3 regions of the Thioalkalivibrio sulfidiphilus HL-EbGr7 genome follow, and region 2 is predicted to be linked to each of the others. Evidence: predicted binding sites of a transcription regulator. Region 2 holds the regulator's gene; each other region holds the start of a gene.
The links. The regulator sigma-54, encoded in region 2, starts transcription at its own class of promoters, with help from an activator protein. The targets are predictions, from matches to a motif close to TGGCANGNTNCNTGCTT.
Positions count from the first base shown of each region.

Region 1: a site for sigma-54 is predicted at 2,965-2,981, ahead of TGR7_RS11800 (PEP-CTERM sorting domain-containing protein). Genes of this name have one in related genera too.
Region 3: a site for sigma-54 is predicted at 1,960-1,976, ahead of TGR7_RS11500 (PEP-CTERM sorting domain-containing protein). Genes of this name have one in related genera too.

Region 1 is NC_011901.1:2,476,527-2,481,666, reverse strand. It holds gene TGR7_RS17215 (glycosyltransferase family 2 protein) at 1-285, shown strand, start outside; gene TGR7_RS17210 (right-handed parallel beta-helix repeat-containing protein) at 392-1,786, opposite strand; cyclic di-GMP riboswitch class I at 2,524-2,608, opposite strand; gene TGR7_RS11800 (PEP-CTERM sorting domain-containing protein) at 3,066-3,686, shown strand; gene TGR7_RS11795 (glycosyltransferase family 4 protein) at 3,922-5,140, opposite strand, start outside.
Region 2 is NC_011901.1:779,662-784,801, reverse strand. It holds gene lptC (LPS export ABC transporter periplasmic protein LptC) at 1-155, shown strand, start outside; gene lptA (lipopolysaccharide transport periplasmic protein LptA) at 127-669, shown strand; gene lptB (LPS export ABC transporter ATP-binding protein) at 666-1,391, shown strand; gene TGR7_RS03590 (RNA polymerase factor sigma-54) at 1,584-3,110, shown strand; gene hpf (ribosome hibernation-promoting factor, HPF/YfiA family) at 3,151-3,474, shown strand; gene TGR7_RS03580 (PTS sugar transporter subunit IIA) at 3,484-3,960, shown strand; gene hprK (HPr(Ser) kinase/phosphatase) at 3,957-4,904, shown strand; gene rapZ (RNase adapter RapZ) at 4,901-5,140, shown strand, end outside.
Region 3 is NC_011901.1:2,426,875-2,432,014, forward strand. It holds gene uvrA (excinuclease ABC subunit UvrA) at 1-1,670, shown strand, start outside; gene TGR7_RS11500 (PEP-CTERM sorting domain-containing protein) at 2,096-2,734, shown strand; gene TGR7_RS11505 (SAM hydrolase/SAM-dependent halogenase family protein) at 2,852-3,580, opposite strand; gene rplQ (50S ribosomal protein L17) at 3,713-4,117, opposite strand; gene TGR7_RS11515 (DNA-directed RNA polymerase subunit alpha) at 4,152-5,140, opposite strand, start outside.

The sequences.
Region 1 (5,140 bases), 1.7 Mb from region 2:
GTCTATTACGCCCATCGAAACATGGTCTGGACATATGTTAAGAATATGCCTGGTCGTTATTTCTGGTACTACCTTCCTTTTCATGTATTTGTCAATTTTGCATCGATTGTATTATTTGTCATGCGCGGACGCGGGAAAGTAATACTGAAAGCGAAAACTGACGCGTTAAAATCACTTCCTGTTATGCTGAGTCAGCGTCGCAATGTTCAGTTGTGCCGATGTGTTAATGCGGCGGACATTATTCGCGCAATGTCACCTATTAAGTATCCTTGGCGCATGAATTAATACAGAGTCCAATGAAATGCCCGTGGCTAGGTTGTTACCACGGGCATTTTCTATAGTCTTGTAGAGTTTCTACCAAGTTAGTCACATTAAGATGTGAGCGAGTTGGTCACCGCAACGTTAGTGATTGCGGCGCGCTTGGTGCACTGGCGGGAGCTGTCCCGCTCAGGAGTCCAATGGATTCTGTTCCCGTAATATATGCGCCAATTGTAATTGCATCGGATGTGATACTGTTGTTATTGAGGTCCAGAACATCGATGCCTGCTCCAAATGCGGGAGAACTGGATTGGAGACGGTAATTCAACGTACTTATGTCCTGAAATCGCGGATCGCTTGTAAAGCTGCTTAGTTCTTTGCCGCCGAGTGCTGCGCGCCATGCTTCTATGCTGGTGTATCGTGTGCCGGCTATGCTCCAACCACGCGGATTGTTGTGATAGATATTGTGGTCGATATTGAAGGGGTTCGTCGAACCACATTCTCCTGCAGAAAAACCCTCTGTTTGAGAATGTGCGATGATGTTGTTTCTAAATCTCACATTACTCATGGTGTCGCCACACCATCCGATCCGGAGTCCATTTCCGTTACCAACTAGCGTGTTGTTGACCACGCTAACATTCTTGGAATTGAGTTCTATGGATATGCCGCTTCCGTTATTGATGGCAATGTTCTGATGGATGCGGTGCTCACCATCAGGATGGGTGTACATGGTGAGTATACCTTTGCCATTGTTGCGTAACAGATTATTGCGTATTGTAAAGTCTCGGTTATCACCGCCTTTTACGAAAATTCCAGCGCCAGAGTCGTAGATTTCATTGTTTTCGATCAGCGCGCCTCGGCTGAAATAAGCCATTATACCTGCGCCATTGTGGTGTACGTTGCCGAAGTTTAGGACATTGAATATGCGATTGTTCCTAAGCACGACGTTGGTGGTATTTTCCAAACGGATTCCATTGTGATTATCTCCGTTCACGCCATTGTCGTATCCATTGATGACACAATCTTCGATCGTAGAGCCAGTCGTTGACCACAACACAACTGGCCCGGTATCGGATGTTGATAGTGCATCGATTTCGTTAATCGTGAATCCTTTCCAGGAGATGTAGTCTCTGGCTCCATAATTACCGTTAGCACCAATCAGCGGTCCCCGTCCGGTTTGAGTCAAGATCACAGTGCCTTCTGCCTGGAAGACAATCGGGTTCGAGGCTGTTCCGCTATTCGCTGGATTGTAGGCAGGGTCGTAGCGGACACCTGTACCGGTAGTGGAATAGGTGCCTGCCCTGATGATAACCGTATCACCTGCGCGAGCGGCCTCGGAGGGATTTGGCGAGCTTCGATTTGTGCTTCCCCACGCCGCACGCCCAATCGTCCGCCAGGGCATTTCGGCGCTGTTGTCTTGATACGAGACATTGTCATTGCCTCTCGTGCCGTCCACGTAGAGCGTCTTTGATAGAGCGGGTGTCGAGAGAAGAAGTAGAAGAGCGATGCTGATAAGTAAGCGATACATGTCCAAGTGACCTCTTAAAATCTGCTGAATGCAGCTGCGGCGCGCAGAGTGTCTGAAGGGCTCCCTAATAAGCCTGTTCAGCTGTTCGGGATGGTTACGGCCACTTCGCATGAATAGGTGCTTCCGCAATAGTTAGAGCCGGTTGCCGAACAATAAAATCCAATGTAACCGGTGTTCACGACTGAGGCATGCGAATAGCTGCCTGAATTGCGCCCCATTTCCACGATGTAACCTTCTACGGTGGTGCATGTGCCATCCAGTGAAGTATTAGGGGCGTTCCAAGCCAGGGTGACTGTCTGACCAGGAGATAATTGGCCAGATGCCTCATTGGAAAGAGGTCCTTGTTGACCCTCTTCGTCGACCGCGCGTACTGCCATGTACCACTGGGATGTTGTCTGGCTTCCGGTGGAACTGTTCCCGCTACTGCTGCTTGTGTTTCCTGCGTCGCATCCGGAGAGAAGTGCGATGGCCAGTGCTGATGTCCCCAGTATACTCAACACGCTGCGATGCTTCATTTTCACCTGCTGACACGTATTTTGTGTCCAAAAGAGGGTGGGCTCATGCACTTTGGCTGAGCTGAAAGGCCCTGGATGAGCTGTTCCCGGGTTGCTTGTGAAATTTTGGGATGCGTCCTGCCGAGCGGGTCGTGAGTCATTGGTCGGAATGTGCTCTTGCCCGGAGCGATTCGCTCGTTGTCCGACTGACGCGCATGTTTGTTCTGTAACAATTTGTTTCATTTCGGTAACCCCGCTGTCGTGGGAAAGTCCCGTAGACCGGTAGCTTTGCGTCCCCGCCTTTCGGCTGGGTATGCCTTTGTCGAGAAACCTGGATCTCAATTGCCTTGGCTAGTGGCTTTCACGTAGGAATAGTCGCTGATCAGGCGATTGGTCTCCGTGATTCAAATCACAGCGTTAGTTGCGCTTCGTCGGGATATTCGTGCCGTTATTCTTGTCGTCGCCGAATCGATGTCGTCCGTCGGAATTATTGACGCTATCTGCGTGGCTGGACTCGGGTATTTGCTCTGAGCATGGGTGCGATTCTGGTTCGATACGTGTGTCTCATTGCTGAGAGCCAGTTCTCTGAATTTTGTGAGGTATGTCGCAAAAACTTACATTCAAATACTGCCCGCTGTTTGTGTCTGGTGGAAAAAGCCAATGTATACAATGTGATATGGATTCTGGCGCGATATTTGCTTTTATGAATACGGAAGTGTCCCTGGGTTCTGTGGTGGGTCTCCGGGGCGATAAATCCACAAAACGGAGTAGTCATGGAGAGGACAATGAAGCCACTTGCCGTATTGAGAGACCTGCTGTTTGCGTCGATTCTGATCGGCGCGATGTCAGGGACTGCCCATGCTTTTGAAATCTGGGACGAGCACCCGAGCGGTGAATTGCACCAGTACATGGTAGTGTATTTCCAGGGTACCTGGAGTGAGGCCAACGAGGCCGTTTCTCTAATCGATGGTGGTTGGCATCTGGCAACGATCACCTCTGCAGCGGAGCAGTCCTTCATCGAGAACAGCCTGTTTTCCCCTGAGGGAGATAAATATTCACGTCTCGGGAAATACTGGCTCGGCGCCTGGCAAGACGCGGATGCGGCAAACGCCTATGAGGGTTGGAACTGGGTGACCGGTGAGGCTTGGGACTACACGAACTGGGATTCCAATTTTGACAGTGATGGCCTGTCCGAGGAGCAGAGGTGGCTGTCCATGCATGAGGCTATGGTCTGGATGTGGGATGATGCACATGAGGACATGGGGAATGTGGCCCGTGTTACGGGCTACATCGCGGAGCGATCTGGCGCCTCTGTTGGTGTGCCTGAGCCCGCGTCGATCATGCTTATGGGGCTTGGTCTGGTTCTGCTCGCCGCATTCAGGCGTAGGGTCTGGAATCAAGGCTGAGGTGTCTCCTCACGACAGTTTGCGCATGTGTTACCCCTGAATCGGGCCGGCTATGCCGGCCCGATTCGTTTGGTGCGATTGTCAGATTGAGCGGGCCAGGGATTTATGGTGATCTAATGGTGCGGCGCGATGGGGTGTCGGTATTTTTGACAGGATATTGTTGTGCTTGATCTTGCTCCGACAGCGATCTTCTCAATTCATGGCAACTGTCAGATCGTATGCGGATAATCAGGGCTTAATCTCTGATCCTAATCACGCGCTCAAGTTGCTCCCGGATGGCGTCAGCGTCAAAGGCTGTTTTTACGAAGGCGCGTGCCGCCTGTCCCATTCTGCTGATCTCCTGAGGTTCCGCTGCCAGCCTGTTGAGCCGCTGAGCCATCCCGATAGCATCGTCGGCGATCATCGCATCCTTCCCATCAACAAATCCGATGCCCTGATTGCCCAGTGATGTGCTCACGATGGCCTTGCCGAGGCAGGCGAGGTGGAGATTCTTGATGCGCACGCCGCCGCCTGAGACGATCGGCGAAATGGCGATGCCGACATGGGCGAATCCGGATTCCAGGTCATCGACGAACCCGTGGCGGATAATTGTGAGGTTGCGGCTGCCCAGTTCGATATGATCGAGGGGCGCGTCCAGCCCGCAGAGGTGTAGGGTGAAACCAGGTTCAAGCCGAGGGGCCACTTCCTCGCAGAACCATTTCAGTGCATCAACATTGGGTTGGTGGAAAAAATTCCCTACAAACAACAGTTCCCTGGGCGATACAAGTGCGGTGGTCTCTGGAATGCCATCGCACTGAAAGTGCACAGGAATGGATTTCGTCCGAGACCGGAGGTGAGGATAGCAGGCATGCAGATATGCTTCATCTTCCGGGGTCAATGCGATGATGCGGTCTGCGCGAGAATAAATGGTAAGACCGATGAGGTAACAGGTAGCGATACTCAGTGCCAGCCGAATCGACTCCAGGCCATGGGATTCGTTGAAATCCATCACCAGCTTGCGAATCAGTACCTCATGATCTCTGAGTATCACGGGATAACTCGGGCGTGGCTGGAGTGAAAGGAACAGGCCGGGGCCTATGAATTCGATCAGCAGACGTTCGCAATCGTGCAGAGAGGTCGCTGCGATCGCTGGCTTGAGCAGTAATGGTCTGCACTGGTCAGGGACCGGTATGGGATAGGTCAGGAATGCGGAAACCTGCGAGCGTAGTCCAGATTCGCGGTCAAGCTTCAGGAGATCTAGCAATGTCGGGTTGAAACGCTGCTTCAATAGATCCTGCAGTCCGGCCAGTGCCTGCGCGCCACCACTGCGATTGCCTGGTTCGAACGGCGCCAATACGGTGAGATCGTTGGTGTCACCCTGATTATTTTTTTTGCGGGGTACCAGCAACAGCAGAAGTGAGGCCAGGGTCAGGGGGATCCAAGCAACGAATATGAGCAGTAGTGCGGGTAGCTTG
Region 2 (5,140 bases):
TGACCGTCTGGCCCGAGCCCCAGCGGGCCGAATCCGAGGCCCCGGTGCAGGTGCGCAGCCCCCAGTATCAGGTGGACGGCACCGGCCTGCGCGCCGATCTACAAACCAGCATCCTGGAGTTGCTGCATGATGCAGATGCCACGTATTTCCCTTAAACGCCCGCTGGTCGCCACCCTGTTCGCAGGCCTGATGCTCGCCCTGATCACGGCCCTGGCCTCGGCCTCTGAACGGGATCTGCCCATCCGCATCCAGTCCGACAGCGCCGAACTGGACGACCAGCGAGGCGTCAGCGTCTACCGGGGCAACGTGGAAGTCACCCAGGGGGACCTGGTGATCCACGCGGACACGCTCACCGTGCACTCACCGAGCCGTGTGCTGCAGCGCATGGAGGCCGAAGGCAACCTGGCCAGGCTGCGCACCCTCACCGAGGACGGCCGCGAGGTGCGCGCCGAGGCGCGGCACATGGAATACCTGGCCGCTGAACGTCGCATGGTGCTGACCCGCGATGCCCGCATCTGGCAGGCACAGGACGAGTTTCGTGGCGCACGGATTGTCTATGACATGGACCGGGAGACACTGGACGCAGCCTCCGGCGACAGCGGTCGCGTGGAGGTCATCCTGACCCCGGCCGAAAACACCCGTGGCGGCGGCAGCGGTTCGAGCCAGTGAGTCGTCTGAGCGCCCAGGACCTGATCAAGCGCTACCGCGGCCGCACCCCGGTCAACGGCGTCTCGGTCCATGTGGACAGCGGCGAGGTGGTGGGCCTGCTGGGGCCCAACGGCGCCGGCAAGACCACCTGTTTCTACATGATCGTCGGCCTGGTGCCCGCCGACGAGGGCCAGATCCTGCTCAACGAACGGGACATCACCGCCTTTCCCATGCACGCCCGGGCACGCATGGGCGTGGGCTACCTGCCCCAGGAAGCCTCGGTATTCCGCAAGCTCTCCGCCGCAGACAACATCCTCGCCGTGCTGGAGACCCGCAGAGACCTCTCGGCCACCGAGCGCCAGCAACACCTGGAATCCCTCCTGGAAGAACTGCAGATCACCCATATCCGCGACAATCTGGGCATCAGCCTGTCCGGTGGTGAGCGGCGCCGGGTGGAGATCGCACGGGCACTGGCCACGGAGCCGGCCTTCATCCTGCTGGATGAACCCTTCGCCGGCGTGGATCCCATTTCAGTGATCGAGATCCAGCGCATCATCACCCACCTCAAGGACCGGGGCATCGGCGTACTCATCACCGATCACAACGTGCGCGAGACCCTGGGCATCTGCGACCGCGCCTATATCCTCAGCGAAGGGCGTATCATCAGCGAAGGCCCGCCCGATCACCTGCTGGCCGACGAAATGGTGCGCAAGGTGTATCTCGGCGAGCATTTCCGACTGTAAGCCTGGGACATCATCTCGCACATCCCGTGCCAAATTTAACCCGGCCTACCCTATAATCGGCCTATGAACCGCCGGGCCATGACAACGCTCCCGCCAGCAAGGGCCGCCATCGGGCCCGGACCTGCCACACACACGCCGGATGCTTTAGAATCTGCGCCCTTTCGGCTGCCAGCCACATTCAAACACTGAATCATGCTTAAACCTTCCGTCCAGCTGCGTCTCGGCCAGAGCCTCACCATGACGCCCCAGCTGCAGCAGGCCATCCGCCTGTTGCAGCTCTCCACGCTGGAACTCCAGACCCAGATCCAGGAAACCCTGGAGACCAATCCGATGCTGGAGGCCCTGGAGGCCGGTGAGGCAGAGGGGGAGGGTGAATCCGCCGAGGCGGATGCCGTGGACCTGGGGACCGGCAACGACTCGGTCACCAATCAGGCCGAGAACAATCGCAACGAAACCACCAACACCCCGGAAGATGCCGACGACCGCGCCCGCGGCGAGGACATCCCCGACGAACTGCCCGTGGACAGCAACTGGGATGAGATCTACGACGTAGCCCCGCCGGGCGCCACCGGCGGTATGCCGGAATACGACGGCCGGGACATGTTCGAGAACCAGAGTGGCGCCGGCGAGTCCCTCCATGAACATCTCATGTGGCAGCTCAATCTCACCCCCATGAGCCCGGAGGACCGGGTCATCGCCATGACCCTGGTGGACGCCATCAACGAGGACGGCTATCTCAGCGAATCCCTGGAGGCCATCCAGGCCAGCCTGTCCAACGACCTGGAGATCGACCTGCCCCTGGAGGAGATCGAGGCGGTACTGCACCTGGTGCAGCAGCTCGACCCGGTGGGCAGTGGCGCGCGGGATCTGTCCGAATGCCTGCTCATCCAGCTCCAGCAGATGCCCGCCGACACCCCCTGGCTGGACAAGGCCCGGGAGCTGGTGCGCTCCCACCTGGATTGCCTGGGCGCCCGGGACTACAAGCAGTTGCTGCGCAGCCTGCATGTCAGCGAGGCAGACCTGCAGGAGATCATCGGCCTGATCCAGGGGCTCAATCCACGCCCTGGCAGCCTGGTGAGCAACATCAACCCCGAGTACATCGTCCCCGATGTGTTCGTGCGCAAGCATGAAGGTCGCTGGCAGGTGGAGCTGAACCCGGACATCGCACCGCGGCTGCGGGTCAATCCGCTCTACGCCAGTTTCGTGCGCCGCGCCGACACCAGCCAGGATAATGTCTACATGCGCAACCAGCTGCAGGAGGCACGCTGGTTCATCAAGAGCCTGCAAAGCCGCAACGAGACCCTGCTGCGGGTGGCCATCGCCATCGTCGAACAGCAGCGCGCCTTCCTGGAACAGGGCGAAGAGGCCATGAAACCCCTGGTGCTGCGCGATATTGCCGAGCAACTGGACATGCATGAGTCCACCATCTCCCGGGTGACCACGCAGAAATTCATGCACACCCCCCGGGGCATTTTCGAATTCAAATATTTCTTTTCAAGCCACGTGGGCACCGCCGACGGTGGCGAGTGCTCCGCCACGGCGATCCGCGCCATGATCAAGAAGCTCATCGCCGAGGAGCCCCAGGGCAAGCCCATGAGTGACAGCAAGATCGCCTCGATCCTGGTGGACCGGGGCATCCATGTGGCGCGGCGCACCGTGGCCAAGTACCGTGAGGCCATGTCCATACCACCTTCCAACGAGCGCAAGCGGCTCATCTGAACGTCCACTGAACATATTCACTTAACGAAAGGAGTCTTCCATGCAAATCAATCTCACCGGCCACCACGTGGATCTCACCCCTGCCCTGCGCGACTATGTGAACGAAAAGTTCGATCGCCTGGAGCGGCACTTCGACAATGTCATCGACGTGCACGTGATCCTTACCGTAGAGAAGCTGCAGCAGAAGGCAGAGGCCACCATGCTGGTGAGCGGCAACAACCTGTTCGCCGACGCAACCGATCAGGACATGTATGCCGCCATCGACGCCCTGGTGGACAAGCTCGACCGCCAGGTGGTCAAGCACAAGGAAAAGCTCAAGGATCACCACCGCGCAGAAGGCTCACACCGCAACCACAGCGAGTAAGCTCATCCCATGAATATCGGTCAACTCCTCGCGCCGGAACGGGTCTCCCGTACCGGGGAAATCAGCAGCAAGAAGCGCGTGCTGGAAACCCTGAGCGAGATGCTCTCAACCAGCCAGCCGGATCTGAGCAGCGGCGAGATCTTCGAAAGTCTGATCTCCCGTGAACGTCTGGGCAGCACCGGTCTGGGCCATGGAGTGGCCATCCCCCACGGTCGCGTGGCGGGAGTGAAAAACGCCGTGGCCGCACTCATCAAGCTGGAGCGGGGCGTGGACTACGACGCTCCCGACCGGGAGCCCGTGGACCTGCTGTTCGCGCTGCTGGTGCCCCAGGAGTCCACCGACGAGCACCTGGAGATCCTGGCCACCCTGGCGCGCATGTTCGCAGACCCCTCCACCCTGGCGAGCCTGCGCTCGGCCGATGACGGCGAGACCCTGCTCGACCAGGTTCGCCATTGGGACGGCAACGGAGACGGCGCCACCCCATGAGCGACTGGCTCAGCGTTCGCTCTCTGGTCGAGGCCATGGACGAACGCCTGGGCCTGCAGTGGGTGGCCGGCCTGCGCGGCAGCGAACGCCGGCTGTCCCGCCACCCCAGCGCCGACGCCGCCCCCTCCCTGGTGGGACATCTCAACCTGATCCACCCCAACCAGATCCAGGTGCTCGGCAACGAGGAGATGCACTATCTCCTGGGGCTGCGCAAGAATTCCCAGCGTGACCTGGTGGAACAGATCACCGACGGCCACGCCGCCATGATCATCGTCACCGACGCCCTGGAGCCACCCCTCGCCCTGCAGGCCCAGGCCGAGACCCGTAACGTGGCCCTGCTGCGCACGCCCCTGCCGGGGCACGAGCTGATCAACATCCTGCGCTACTTCTTCAGTAACAAACTGGCCGAAACCATCACGGTCCATGGCGTGTTCCTGGAGGTACTGGGCATCGGACTGCTGCTCACCGGCAACAGCAGCGTGGGCAAGAGCGAACTGGCCCTGGAACTGATCACCCGCGGCCACCGGCTGGTGGCCGACGATGCCCCTGAATTCGCCCGCATCACCCCGGACACCCTGCGCGGCGCCTGCCCGGCGGTGCTGCAGGATTTTCTTGAGGTGCGTGGCCTGGGGGTACTCAACATTCGCTCCATGTACGGGGACAGCGCCATCAAGGACAGCAAGTACCTGAAACTCATCATCCGCCTGTTCGATCTGGGCAATGGCGAGGAGCAGGAGTTGGACCGGCTGCACGGTGGCCGCCAGAGTCGCACCATCCTGGGTCTGGAGATCCCGGTCATCAGTCTGCCCGTGGCGCCGGGGCGCAACCTGGCCGTGATGGTGGAAGCCGCGGTGCGCAATCATCTGCTGCGCACCAAGGGTTACTATGCAGGCGACGACCTGTCCGAGCGCCAGCGTCGCGCCATGGGAGACAGCGAGACATGAAACTGATCATCGTCAGCGGTCTGTCCGGTTCGGGAAAATCCGTGGCACTCAACGCCCTGGAAGACGCAGGCTATTACTGCGTGGACAATCTGCATCTGGGCCTGCTGTCCGCCTTCGTTCGCCAGCTCATGGCCCCGCGCATGCCCCTCTACGAGCTGGCCGCCGTGGGTGTGGACGTGCGCAGCGGCCTGGAGGAGCTGGATCACTTTGACGACATCATGGCGGAGATCCGGGCC
Region 3 (5,140 bases), 1.6 Mb from region 2:
GCGAGGAGCTGTCCAAGTACCTCTCCACCCACGCCTGCCCGGACTGCGAGGGCACGCGCCTGAACCGCACCGCCCGGCACGTGTTCGTGGGCGAGCACACCCTGCCCCGGACCACGCACCTGCCCATCGGCGAGGCCCAGGCCCTGTTCCAGTCCCTGCGCCTGCCCGGCGCCAAGGGCCAGGTGACGGAGAAGATCGTGCGCGAGATCGCCGCGCGCCTGGATTTCCTGGTCAACGTGGGCCTGGACTACCTGACCCTGGACCGCAGCGCCGACACCCTCTCCGGCGGCGAGGCCCAGCGCATCCGCCTGGCCTCCCAGATCGGCGCGGGCCTGGTGGGGGTCATGTACATCCTGGACGAGCCCTCCATCGGCCTGCACCAGCGGGACAACGAGCGCCTGCTCAACACCCTGACCTACCTGCGGGATCTCGGCAACACGGTGGTGGTGGTGGAACACGACGAGGACGCCATCCGCCGCGCCGACCACGTGGTGGACATGGGTCCCGGCGCCGGCGTGCACGGTGGCCGGGTGGTGGCCCAGGGCAGCCCCCACGAGGTGGAGACCCACCCGGAATCCCTCACCGGCCAGTACCTCTCCGGGCGACGCGCCATCCGCGTGCCCGAGACCCGCGTGCCCTACGACACGGAGCGGGTGCTCACCCTGCGCGGCGCCCGGGGCAACAACCTGAAAGGCGTGGATGCGAGCTTCCCCGTGGGCCTGCTCACCTGCGTCACCGGCGTGTCCGGCTCCGGCAAGTCCACCCTGGTCAACGACACCCTGTACCGGATCATGGCGCGGCACATCAATCGCGCCGGCGAGGAACCCGCCCCCTGCGACGCCGTGGAGGGTCTGGAGCAGTTCGACAAGGTGGTGGACATCGACCAGAGCCCCATCGGCCGCACCCCCCGCTCCAACCCGGCCACCTACACGGGCCTGTTCACTCCCATCCGGGACCTGTTCTCCTCCACACCCGAGGCCCGTTCCCGGGGCTACAACCCGGGACGTTTCTCCTTCAACGTCAAGGGCGGACGCTGCGAGGCCTGCCAGGGAGACGGGGTGATCAAGGTGGAGATGCACTTCCTGCCGGACGTGTACGTGCCCTGCGACGTCTGCAAGGGCAAGCGCTACAACCGTGAGACCCTGGAGATCCGCTACAAGGGCAAGACCATCCACGAGGTGCTTGACCTGACCGTGGAGGACGCCCTGGAGTTCTTCCATGCAGTGCCGGTGATCCGCCGCAAGCTCGAAACCCTCATGGACGTGGGCCTCTCCTACATCCAGCTGGGCCAGAACGCCACAACGCTCTCCGGCGGCGAAGCCCAGCGGGTCAAGCTCGCCCGGGAGCTCTCCAAGCGCGAGACCGGCCGCACCCTCTACATCCTGGACGAACCCACTACCGGCCTGCACTTCCACGACGTGGAACAGCTGCTGGAGGTGCTGCACCGCCTGCGCGACCACGGCAACACCGTGGTGGTCATCGAGCACAACCTGGACGTGATCAAGACCGCCGACTGGCTCATCGACCTGGGACCCGAAGGCGGCTCCGGCGGGGGCCAGATCATCGCTGTGGGGACGCCGGAAGACCTGGCCGCACACCCAGACTCGCATACGGGGCGCTTCCTCGCTCCCCTGCTGGGCCGCTGCCCCGACACAGCGGCTACCGGATGAAACACCCGCGAGTGTCGACTTCCTTTACACAACACCAAACACGCAGTTCACGGGCTCGCACGGCCAACGCCCAACACCACACGCCCATTAAGCCCTGTTTTTCAATGCATTAGAAGAAGACCCGGCGACAGCCAAGGATGCGGGATGTGTGCTAGAGAGGGATTTCACACAGGCCACAAGATGTGAACCCCATCACATTGTCGGGCCGATTAACACTTCTCACCCACTATGGTGAGCATCGCTGAAGTCAGACCACATATCCTATTGTTTTTACTGGTATTTTTAGATCTGGCACGGCTAGTGCGTTATGAAAGACAACTGGACTCAGCTGACCTCTCAGCCCTGAATCACGGACAGATCCAGACCAGACACAGCAGGGAGGGTGGCACAGATGTCAGAGCAACATCTGAGCCGAAACGGAGGGCTTGAAGACCAAACCCTCATCACAACAGCAAATTGACGAAGGAAGTACGACAATGTGCACACGTAACTGGACGCTCTCTCTTGTGATGCTGGTGCTGCTTGCATTTAGTGGTAATGCACAGTCCTTTGAGCTCACACCCGATGACATGATAGAACGCTATTATCACCCGTCGGGGCAGTGTGCCGGGGAGGCCGCTCAGGCCGGGTGCATTGCCGATGTGTTCGGTCTGGAGGACGGTAGCAGCCTTAGTCTGCTGTACCGCTCCGACTTCGGTGGTAGCGATAGTGGCGAACTCGCCTCCTCCTACACCACAACCTTCTTCCCAGAAGCGGGCGATCCCTACAACGCCTACATCAGATGGGAAGGCCCGGATCTTATCTCCTGTCCTGAGTGTTACCTGGTGGTCAAGGATGGAAACACCAACCCCAACTACTACTTCTACGCGTTCGAGGTCGGGGACTGGGATGGTATGGAGACTATCAGCCTGCTCGGGTTCTGGGAGGAGACCCGAGGTGCGATCTCTCATGTTTCCATCTATGGTGGTAAGCCCGTCGGTGTACCCGAGCCTGGCCCGCTGGCCCTGCTTGGTATCGGTCTCCTGGCCATGACCATGGCAGCCCGCCGCCGCCGAAACAACTGATCTGATCATCTGACCCATCAGCAGCTGTACCCGCACGGGGCCTTCGGGCCCCGTGTTCTTTTTATCCCCTGCCCGGCGGCAGTAAGCTACCAGACACTCAGGCAACTCCAGCCCGGGTCATGCCACACACCGCACCTCGTCACCCACGCCGACACTCAGCTGCAGATCGGCACGGCCCTGGTTGACCGCGATCTCCACCAGCCCGAAGGCGTTCTCGTACCAGAAGGCCGCCCCCGCTGGGACTGCACCGAAGGTCCTCGCATTGGCGACGCGCTGAGATCCCACCCGCAGCAGCGTATTCTTGTCCAGCTGTTCGGCCCGCAGGCCGGTCATGATGTTGCCGTAGTGATCCACGTAGATGACCTCGGCAAGATCACGCACCCAGCCATACCCCTGCATCCCGGCAGGGTCCATGGCAATGCATTCGGGCAGCCTGCCCTGCGCCAGCCCGGCCGCCACGGGCGCGAACCAGTCCCTGCCATGGAAGCTCGATGAGAGCCATTCAGGACGCCACTGGATGCGCCACAGGCGCACCTCCCGGGCATTGTTGGCAACCCGACTGAGAAGGCCATTGTCGGGCCCTACGAACCAGCGACCGTCGGCCTCAAGGATCAGGCCGTCACGCTCGGTGCCCACTCCGGGATCCACCACGGCAAGCCAGATGCTGTCGGTGGGATAGAAGGACACCAGGGAGGCGAGCAGGTAGGCCGAGGCCCGGGCGTCGAAAGCGGGCGCATCAGCGCAGGCGTCCACGACAGGACGCGCAGGATAAGCAGCCTGGAGCACGGCGCGGACCTGGCCAAGGTAAGGCCCGGCAATGCCGAAGTCGGTGAACAGGACGAACATGGGGCAAGTGGCAAGTGGCAAGTGGCAAGTGGCAAGGGAAAGCATAGGACATGCACGCCTGCTTGACGCTTGTGCACAAAAAAGCCGGCTAATGGCCGGCTTTCTTGTGTCTGGCTGTCGCGCCCGGGAAGATCACTCCTCCTTGGCGGACTCCACGGCAGGGGCTTCCTCGGTGAGCTCGGGACGATCCACCAGCTCGACAAAGGCCATGGGGGCATTATCACCAGGACGGTTGCCGCACTTCAGGATGCGCATGTAGCCGCCAGGACGGGTCTGGTAGCGGGGACCCAGTTCCTGGAACAGCTTGCCGACCATTTCCTTGTCACGCAGACGGGCGAAGGCGACGCGGCGCTTGTGCACGTTGTCCACCTTGGCCAGGGTGATCAGGGGCTCGGCCACGCGGCGCAGTTCCTTGGCCTTGGGCAGGGTGGTCTTGATCACCTCGTGACGGAACAGGGAGGCGGTCATGTTCTGGAGCGTCGCCTTGCGGTGAGCACTGTTGCGGCTCAGCTGCCGCCCACTATTACGATGGCGCATGGGTGTAATTCCTGTCGTTCAAACTTGGGGGACGTCAGCCGGAGGCCTTCTTGTCCTGATCCTTGAGACCCGGCGGGGGCCAGTTCTCAAGGCGCATGCCCATGGAAAGGCCATGGGAGGCCAGCACGTCCTTGATCTCGGTCAGGGACTTCTTGCCCAGATTCGGGGTCTTGAGCAGCTCCACCTCGGTGCGCTGGATCAGGTCACCGATGTAGTAGATGTTCTCGGCCTTCAGGCAGTTGGCGGAGCGCACGGTCAGCTCCAGGTCATCTACGGGACGCAGCAGGATGGGGTCGATCTCCATCTGCTTGCTCTCGGTGACGGTGCTCTCGTCGCCCTGCAGTTCGACAAACGCGGCCAGCTGGCTCTGCAGGATGCCGGCGGCCTGGCGGATGGCGTCATCGGCCTCCACGGTGCCGTTGGTCTCCAGCTCGATGACCAGACGGTCCATGTCGGTACGCTGCTCCACACGGGCGCTCTCGACCTTGTAGGCCACGCGACGGATGGGGCTGAAGCTGGCATCCAGCATCAGGCGACCGATGGGACGGTCCTCGGACTCGGAGCTGCGACGGGCGGTCACGGGCTGGTAGCCACGGCCGCGGCCCAGCTTCAGGCTCATGGACAGCTCGCCGTTCTTGGTCAGGTGGGCGATCACGTGCTCCGGATTGACGATTTCCACGTCATGATCCAGGGTGATGTCGCCGGCGGTGACCACGCCCGGGCCCTTCTTCTTCAGGGTCAGGGTGGCCTCATCGCGGTTGTGCATGCGCAGGGCGATGCCCTTGAGGTTCAGCAGGATATCGACCACGTCCTCCTGCACACCCTCGATGGAGGTGTACTCGTGGAGCACACCCTCGATCTCCGCTTCCACCACCGCGGCGCCCGGAATGGAAGACAGCAGGATACGGCGCAGGGCATTGCCCAGGGTATGGCCGAAACCGCGCTCCAGAGGCTCGAGCACCACCTTGGCCTGCCGATCGCTGACACTGGTGACCTCGATGTGGCGAGGCTTGAGGAGTTCGT